4 regions of the Alteromonas sp. G5_S2_22_S1 genome follow, and region 3 is predicted to be linked to each of the others. Evidence: predicted binding sites of a transcription regulator. Region 3 holds the regulator's gene; each other region holds the start of a gene.
The links. Region 3 encodes FNR, which switches genes on or off when oxygen is low (the NO sensors DNR and NnrR bind a similar motif). Its sites were predicted from a motif close to TTGATCTAGATCAA; they were not measured.
Positions count from the first base shown of each region.

Region 1: the regulator FNR is predicted to act here: its motif matches at 886-899, upstream of hemN (oxygen-independent coproporphyrinogen III oxidase).
Region 2: the regulator FNR is predicted to act here: its motif matches at 1,270-1,283, upstream of ACTRWF_RS11500 (MBL fold metallo-hydrolase RNA specificity domain-containing protein).
Region 4: the regulator FNR is predicted to act here: its motif matches at 765-778, upstream of apt (adenine phosphoribosyltransferase).

Region 1 is NZ_JBQKUJ010000015.1:46,553-48,758, forward strand. It holds gene hemN (oxygen-independent coproporphyrinogen III oxidase) at 1-802, opposite strand, end outside; gene ACTRWF_RS15105 (SGNH/GDSL hydrolase family protein) at 934-1,635, shown strand; gene ACTRWF_RS15110 (DsbA family oxidoreductase) at 1,772-2,206, shown strand, end outside.
Region 2 is NZ_JBQKUJ010000009.1:114,037-116,242, forward strand. It holds gene ACTRWF_RS11500 (MBL fold metallo-hydrolase RNA specificity domain-containing protein) at 1-1,071, opposite strand, end outside; gene ACTRWF_RS11505 (protein adenylyltransferase SelO family protein) at 1,339-2,206, shown strand, end outside.
Region 3 is NZ_JBQKUJ010000005.1:18,692-20,897, forward strand. It holds gene uspE (universal stress protein UspE) at 1-528, opposite strand, end outside; gene fnr (fumarate/nitrate reduction transcriptional regulator Fnr) at 785-1,525, opposite strand; gene ACTRWF_RS07260 (urease accessory protein UreH domain-containing protein) at 1,571-2,206, opposite strand, start outside.
Region 4 is NZ_JBQKUJ010000030.1:16,497-18,702, reverse strand. It holds gene ACTRWF_RS19235 (HvfC family RiPP maturation protein) at 1-529, shown strand, start outside; gene apt (adenine phosphoribosyltransferase) at 829-1,365, shown strand; gene dnaX (DNA polymerase III subunit gamma/tau) at 1,409-2,206, shown strand, end outside.

The DNA of each region.
Region 1 (2,206 bases), on a different contig from region 3:
CTTTCTCTTCGCTACTAGGAAGAGTTTCTGGCGCAAACTTTCGCTGTGCGGCAAAGCGCTCTGGCAGATGAGCGTAGCTAAATAGCGAGATACGGTCTGGCATCATGGCTTTAGTTGCAGCTATGGTAGATGCAAAAGTCTCTTCTGATTGGTTAGGCAGGCCGTAAATTAAATCCAAATTCACCGATTCGAAACCTAAAGTACGGGCTTCGGACACTAAATCTGCGATATGCGAAGTACTTTGAACACGGTTTATTGTTTTTTGCACGTTGTAGTCAGTGTCTTGAAGGCCAAAGCTGATACGGGTATAGCCCAAGCCCCTCAGATTTTGTAAATAGGTTTTATCAACGTTTCTTGGGTCTAATTCAATAGATAATTCAGCGCCTACTTCAAACGTGAAATGTTTTTTCAAAAGGTACATTAAAAAAGTGTGCTGAACTTTATTTAAAAAACTGGGCGACCCACCGCCTAAATGCAGCGAAACTACAGGCTTATCGTCTGCTAAATAACGCTTAGAAACTATCTCTTTTTCTAAGTAGTCTAAATAGTCGTCTGCCTTTTCGTTGTGCCGAGTCACAAGTTTGTTGCAGCCGCAGTAATAGCAAAGCGTTTTACAAAAAGGAATGTGCACATACAAACTCACGGCTTTCGCTTTAGACACGGTTAGCGCGTCAGGGAATAAATCTTCTTTTAGCGATTCGAACTTAAGTGCAGTAGGGTACGAGGTATAACGAGGTGCATGTTGCGCATATTTGGTTATAGTGGAATTATCGCGAAGTTGTTTTATAGCAATGGTGTTCATTTTTTATCTACACTTATGTTGAACCATCTTGGTGGTTATTCACCAATATAGATTTAGCATAATGGATAAGGCAGGGGCTTGTTTTGATCTACTTCAAGGTTTTTGCGTTAAATATAGTTACAGTTTTGCTTATGCCCTTAATTCTGGTACAGGGGCTTTGGGTTCGCAAAAAAACGCAAGTGCTGCCTGAGCCTAGGGGGGAGCGGGTATTTGCCGCTTTTAAAAACATTAAGGCAACATCAAATCGTGTTTTAGTTGTGGGCGACTCAGCGGCCGTGGGCGTTGGGGCTGATACACAGCACCGTGCGCTATCAGGGCTGCTGTATGCTGGCTTGTCTAAGCACAGCCCCACCCACGTATCGCTACATGCCAAAACGGGTTATAAAAGTGAAGATGTGATAGCGCTTCTACATGGACTACCTGCTGAAAGCTTCACATCAGCATTGGTTTCTATTGGTGTAAACGATGTCACTAAGTTTGTTTCGATAGCCCGCTGGCGAAAAAATATAGAAATTGTGCATAAGCTCTTAACCCAAAAATTCGACTGCCAACGAATAGTGTTTACCGCGCTGCCACCAATCCACAGTTTTCCCGCACTACCCCAGCCTTTGCGGGCGCTACTTGGGTTAAGGGCGCTTCTGCTAAATCAAGTGCTTGAGCAGTGTGTTGTAAATTGGGCTAACACTGAAGTGCTTTATGTACCAGCGCTTAAGGTAACGGGTTCGGTTCAAGGTGTTCAGCAAAGTGGGCTAATGGCAGAAGACGGCTTTCACCCGTCTGCAGAGGGATATCAACTGTGGGCACAGCATGCGCTAGAGCGATTAAAACGATAATTTATTTTTCTACGGCAGCTCTAAATAAAGCATCCCTTGGGGTTGAAGTTTCTTTTAGTAACCGCATTTTGTTACCAACCTTATCTAGTTACTAACCTTAACTAAGTAATAACGATTTCAATAAAAGAGAGCAAATATGCAGAAAGTGACCGTAAATATGGTGTCCGATGTGGTTTGTCCGTGGTGTATCGTAGGGTACCAGCGTTTACAAAAAGCCATTAAAACGCTTGACGATATTGAAGTCGACATTAAGTTTCACCCCTTCGAGCTAAACCCAAACATGCCTGAAGAAGGACAGAACTTACGTGAGCATATAATGGAGAAATATGGCATTGGTGCAGAACAAAGCGCGCAGGATAGAGCACGTCTTGTAGAAGCAGGCAAAGACGTGGGCTTTGCGTTTAATTTCGACGACGACTCTCGCATGCAAAATACCTTTAAAGCCCATCAACTTATTCACTTTGCAGCCGAGAAGGGGCTTGAAGAACAGATGAAGCTAAGTTTGTTTAGCGCTTATTTTACCGATGGCAAAGACATAAATGATAATGCCGTGCTAGTAGAGCTTGCCGCA
Region 2 (2,206 bases), on a different contig from region 3:
ACGCCCGCCGTTACACATACCGCTGCCGGCGATAATTATTGCGCCACTCACCACTTTATTAAGCGCAATCGATTCTTCTGTAGAGGTGGTATAACTCAAAATAGGCAACAAGGAGTGTAAGCTTTGGTTGTGGCTGTGTGCTCGCTCGGCACTTTCTTCAATAGCGTCGAAGTCCTCTTCGTTGTACACATCTTGATAGCGATGGTAAATTTCCGTAACTGCAATGGCCATAGGGCTGTCTAAATACACTTTTTGATGGGTAAGTTTGCCCTGCTGATACAGCTCGCCCAGGCGAAAAATTATCTCTTGGGTACGCCCTACTGCAAATGATGGAATAAGAATGTTGCCGCCATTCTCACTGGCTTCAAGAATAACCTGTTCAAACTCATCGAGCGTCTCTTCCATTGAACGGTGATTGCGGTCACCATAGGTAGATTCAAGAAGTACCACATCGGCTTCAGTAACGATATCTGGGTCGCGAAGTAATGCAGCCTGTGAATTTCCAAGGTCACCAGAAAAGACCAACTTTTTACTCTGCCCATTTTCAGTGATAAATATTTCCACTATCGCTGAACCCAGAATATGCCCCGCATCGGCAAAATTTATTTCAACGTCTTGCGTGATTTTACGTTTGGTATGATAGCGAGTCGATTTACACTGCTTCATAACGCCGTCCACTTCTTCTTGCCGGTACAAAGGTTCGATGAGCGGTTTACCCGAGCGCTGGCGGCGTTTATTTTCCCATTCCGCGTCGCGCTCTTGTAAAGAAGCCGCATCCTTTAACAGCACTTCTATTAGCTCAACGGTCGGCCGTGTCATGTAAATAGGCCCGCAATACCCTTCTCGTAACAAAATAGGTAAACGGCCAGAATGATCTAGGTGTGCATGGGATAGAATAACAGCGTCAATTTGACTCACATCGATAGGTAGAGGCTCGTGATTTTTAGCTTCTTCATCTCGCCTACCTTGGTACAGACCGCAATCTAAAAGCAAAGTACTATGCTCAGTTTTTAGTAGGTGCATAGATCCTGTCACCCCCTCCACCGCGCCTAAAAAAGTTAGTGTTGCCATACCCGTTTCCTATAGACGCTTAGCGTCATGTTCGTCGGTTCGCGTTTGATATGATTAGCGTCGCTACATTATCCCTTGCTTACCCGTTGTGTATTTTGCAGTGTTAATTATTCGGCGCTTCCAGTTTCTAACGTAATTCGGCTTTGCGCGCCTTCATTAACGTATAGATAAGAGTACAATGCATAAATGCTGGTTTCCTTGTTCTTGGTCAATAAGCAATGGGAATAATCACGGCGCGCAAAGCAACGTAAATGAAAGGTGATGTGAGTGACAGAACGTATTAATACAATAGATGAGTTCGCAAAGCACGTAGACTATTCGCTGCTAGAAAGCTTAAATTGCGACCCTCAAGCAACCCAAGACGGTAACGACCACAACCCTCGTCAAGTTTTCTCTGGTCACTATGTGCCGGTTACTCCGACCCCATTAACTTCGCCCAAATATATTGCGCACAGCGAAACCCTGTTTGCCGAATTAGGGTTAGACGACAGTTTGGCAACATCTAAAGCGTTCACGCAGCTCTTTTCAGGGGATATTTCTGCAGTACCTGCACCTATGAAATCATTCGGCTGGGCAACCGGCTACGCACTGTCTATTTACGGTACTGAGTACACGCAGCAGTGCCCGTTTGGGACGGGTAATGGCTATGGTGACGGCCGAGCAATCTCTATCGTGGAAGGGGTCTTCAACGGCAAGCGTTGGGAGATGCAGTTAAAAGGTGCGGGACGCACGCCTTATTGTCGCGGCGCAGACGGTCGCGCCGTATTGCGCTCTAGCGTGCGTGAATTTTTAGTGCAAGAGCACATGCACGCCTTGGGAATCCCCACATCACGCTCGCTGAGCTTGTTTATGTCTGAATCAAACACGGTAGACCGCCCGTGGTATCGCGAAGGCTCTCACTCCTATGAACCGGAAGTAATGGTCGAAAATATCACAGCGATATCCACCCGCGTTGCACCGTCATTTTTACGCGTCGGGCAAATTGAGCTTTTTGCACGACGTGCTCGCTGTGATGAACATGAACATGCACGAGACGAATTAAAAACCATCGTGATGCACCTTATCGAGCGAGAGTACGCGAAAGAAATTGATACAACTGCTCCGCTAGAAGAGCAAGTGATTAGGCTTGCTGAGC
Region 3 (2,206 bases):
AACGGTAATCTTGTCGTTAAGCGCAGCATGTTCTTCGTCTTCACTGCCGACGTTTACAGCGGCAATGATCTCGCCGCCTTCTGGCCAATCATGCTCTTTAACTAATAAAACGGGGCGCGGACACTTACGCATTAAATGCCAATCGGTAGGTGTAAAAATAACGGAAGCCAGGTCGTCATGCTTTTTAGTGGCTTTTACAACAAGGTCAATTTGATTCTTAAGTGTGTAATAGATAATCGATTCGTAGGCACGATTGTTCCATTCAACCACGATGTCAGTTTCACCGAAGCCTTGTTCTTTAAGCTGCCCAGAGAGCCATTTAGCATGCTCATTGGTAACAGCATCTCGCATGGCTTCTCGCTCATCTGGACTTAACATAGTGGTCATATCATAAGACAAGTCGTAAACCACCATAATCGCAGTTACAGAGGCCCCGGTCTTTGATGCTAATTCATAAGCGCGACTTAACGCGGGCTGGTTATCTCGCTCGGCATCGACTACCGCAAGGATTCGTTTACACTCAATCATAACTCCCCCTAATACGAAGTTTGGTCGTGGCTGTGTGAACGGTAACGTTCAACAGTAACTCTTACTAACTATAAACGACAATGTGGAAAACGTAAGTTGTTTTAGATCAAGTATTTTATATTGCAAGGCAAGCAACAATGTATAGTGACTGCGGCATTGGCACTAATGGGTAAAAAAGGTTTTGGAAGTAGGATTATAAAGCGCGCTGAATGCGCGCTTTTAGGAAGATAACACTATTTAACCGAGTTAGACCACGTTAGCCGTTACACACTATACTCGGGCCGTTAAGCACTTCTAGCTTGGTATTAAGGCGTTCAAAGTCCACAATCGTAATAAGTTTACCATCAACTTTAATAATATCTTCTTTTTGGAAACGACTTAATAAGCGACTGATGGTCTCTATCGTTAAGCCAAGATAGTTACCTATCTCGTTACGCGTCATCGTAAGGTGAAATTCTCTGTGTGAAAAACCGCGTTCTTCAAAACGCTGAGATAAATGAGAGATAAAATACAAAAGGCGTTCTTCAGCCGTGCGTTTGTTGAGAAGCATTATCAAATCGTGATCATGTTTAATCTCTGCACTCATAAAGCTCATAATTTGATGGCGTAATTTAGGAAACTGCATCGACATTTCGTCAAGCGTTTCGTAGGGCAACTCGCACACCATGGCGGTTTCTAGAGCCATTGTGTAACTTTGGTGCTTGTTTTCTCGAAGGGCATCAAAGCCAATGATGTCACCGGGAAAGTGAAACCCCGTTATTTGCTCTTCACCTTCAGAGTTAGTCACAAACGATTTAAATGACCCGGTTCTTACTGCATATAACGACTCAAACTTATCGCCGGTTTGAACAAGGGTATCACCTTTATGAAGGGGCTTTTTGCGCTCTATGATATCGTCGAGAGACTCTATTTCTGTCTTATTCAATGCAACAGGTAAACAGAGGTGACTGAAACTACAGTTCTGACAATGTATTGAAAATTCGCTTCCTTTGCTCATAAGACTGACTCTCTTAATGTACACATGATTATAGTACACGCATTTTCACATGAATGCGCCATAAATTAGATAAGTGGCATATATGGCCATTATCACAGCTATGACTTGTCTCACATAGCTGTGCTGAAAGCTTTGAACAAGATACTGGCTACCGGCACTTGCGGCTAACAATGTGGGTAACGTTCCCAAACCGAAGAAAAACATAATGCCAGCGCCTTGCAATGCATTACCCGCTGCCAGAGACCAGGTTAGCGTTGAATAGACCAATCCACATGGTAGCCAGCCCCATACAAAGCCGTAGGGAACCGCGCTTAACGGCGTTTTGAAAGGAAGAAATCGTTTTGATAAAGGCTGAAGCTTTGCAAACAGGCCTTTGCCCGCGTTTTCTAAGACCGATAAACCCGTCCACCATTTCCCTAAGTAACAAGCGAGTAAAAGCAACATGATGCCGCTTAGAAGAGAGAGGGCATAATTAGCAAGCGGTACGAAGTCAGCAGCTATTTTTCCAAGCGCACCGGTAATGGCCCCTGCTAGTGTATAGCTAGTAATGCGTCCCATGTTGTAGGCGAGGGTGTAGGGCAATACCGATGCCCCCTTTGGCGATACCACTCTAAGCGCTGCAACAATACCGCCGCACATGCCTACACAATGTACGCCTCCTGCTAAACCTATAAGAAAGGC
Region 4 (2,206 bases), on a different contig from region 3:
CGAGTGTCGTTCGCCGTATTTCGCGGAAATCAGTAAAGAGTTTGTTGAGTATCTTTCAACCGAGCCTAGCTTTGATATTGCTTTACCTACTTTTGCTGCAGAACTTGCTCATTACGAATGGTTAGAGCTTGATGTCAGCATAAGGAAAAATCAAAAAAACGCCGATTTTTATAATCAAGACGACGTTGTTGCAGCTGTCAGGGTTTCGCCTTATGCCTCGCTAGCAGCGTACCATTTTGAGGTTCATCTTATAGGTGAAGATTACATTCCCGAGCAACCGGCTCAAGAACAACAATTTTATGTCGTTTATAGAGACCGTAACTGTAACGTGCAATTTGCCCATGTTAATCCGGTCACCGCTATTTTAGTCAATACGCTGGAACAAAATGAACAGGGAATGAAAACAGACCAATTAGCTAACGCGTTATCCCAGCAACTTCCGCAAATACCTTCAAACGTGCTTGAAAATGGTATGAATGAGACACTCACAGACATGCTAAATAAAGGCATACTACTTCCCGTTTTCTAGCTGATAAGCAAAATTTTCCTGCTTTACATTAAACTTTCGCTAGGATCTGGTGTGAAAGTGAGCGATCGATCATATTAGCGCTGTCAATCACGCTTGCTTTCGATTAACATTTAGCACCATTTTTTTGTTCACAAAAATTGTTTAGGTAGTGCAAATGGCTAACAATTCAGATTTCAAAGAAGTCTATAACAAGTGGTACTTTCTAGCATCGCTAGTAACTCTAATCGCGTTCCCGTTGATGCATATCATCGCCGGCTGGTTCACCTTCTGGTTATAACGCAGACATTCAAGGCATAATTGTGACTGCAGAATATATTAAATCAGTAGTGAAAACCGTACCTGACTATCCAAAGCCAGGTATTTTATTTAGAGATGTGACCAGCGTTTTAGAAGATCACAAAGCATTCAGTAGCTGTATCTCCTTACTTGTAGAAAAGTATCAGGGCATGGGTTTTACCAAGATCGCAGGTACCGAAGCACGCGGGTTCCTTTTTGGTGCGCCATTGGCCATCGAAATGGGCATTGGTTTTGTACCAGTAAGGAAACCCAATAAACTTCCACGTGAAGTAGTAAGCGAAAGCTACGAACTGGAATATGGTATGGATACATTGGAAATCCATAAAGACGCCATAGAACCGGGTGATAAAGTACTTCTTATCGACGACTTGCTTGCAACGGGCGGAACTATCGCTGCCTCTGCCAAGTTAATTCGCTCGTTAGGTGGCGAGATCAATCATGCAGGTTTTGTTATTAACCTTCCTGATTTAGGCGGTAAGCAAAAGCTTTCAGCGCTTGATATAGAAAGTTATTCTATTTGCGAGTTTGAAGGCGAATAAACGTCAATAAGCAAAAACAGCAACAAGGGCGAAATACGTAATAATGAGTTATCAGGTACTGGCAAGGAAGTGGCGACCAGGCAAGTTCAGTGAACTTGTAGGTCAAGAGCACGTAGTGTCTGCTATTTCAAATGCGCTCGATAACGACCGTTTACACCATGCTTATCTTTTTACAGGTACGCGTGGTGTTGGTAAAACGACCATTGCTCGTATTTTTTCAAAAAGCCTTAACTGTGAGGAAGGGCAAGGGGCAAACCCTTGCGGTCAATGCAATACCTGTAAAGAAATAGAGCAGGGTAATTACGTTGACTTGCTTGAAATTGACGCGGCATCAAGAACCAAAGTGGAAGACACTCGAGAGCTTCTTGATAACGTACAATACAAGCCAACCCGCGGGCGCTACAAAGTGTACCTTATCGATGAGGTACACATGCTTTCTAAACATAGCTTTAATGCGCTGTTAAAAACGCTAGAAGAGCCGCCTCCGCATGTAAAGTTCTTATTGGCGACAACAGATCCACAAAAACTCCCCATCACCATTTTATCGCGATGCTTGCAGTTTAACCTGAAAGCGATGTCGCGAGAGCAAATAGTCGGTCAGCTTACTCATATACTTCAGCAAGAGCAGCTTGCTTTTGAGGCGCCTGCTTTGGCTTTGCTGGCTAGGGCGGCACAGGGCAGTATGCGTGATGCGCTGAGTTTAACCGACCAAGCAATTGCTCAGGGTGGGAATCAAGTAATGGCGTCGGTTGTTACCGACATGCTTGGCCTGATGGACAAAAACCAGCTTTTGAAAGTAATTCATGCGGTGGTGAATAAAAGCCCTGCCGAGGTTTTACAG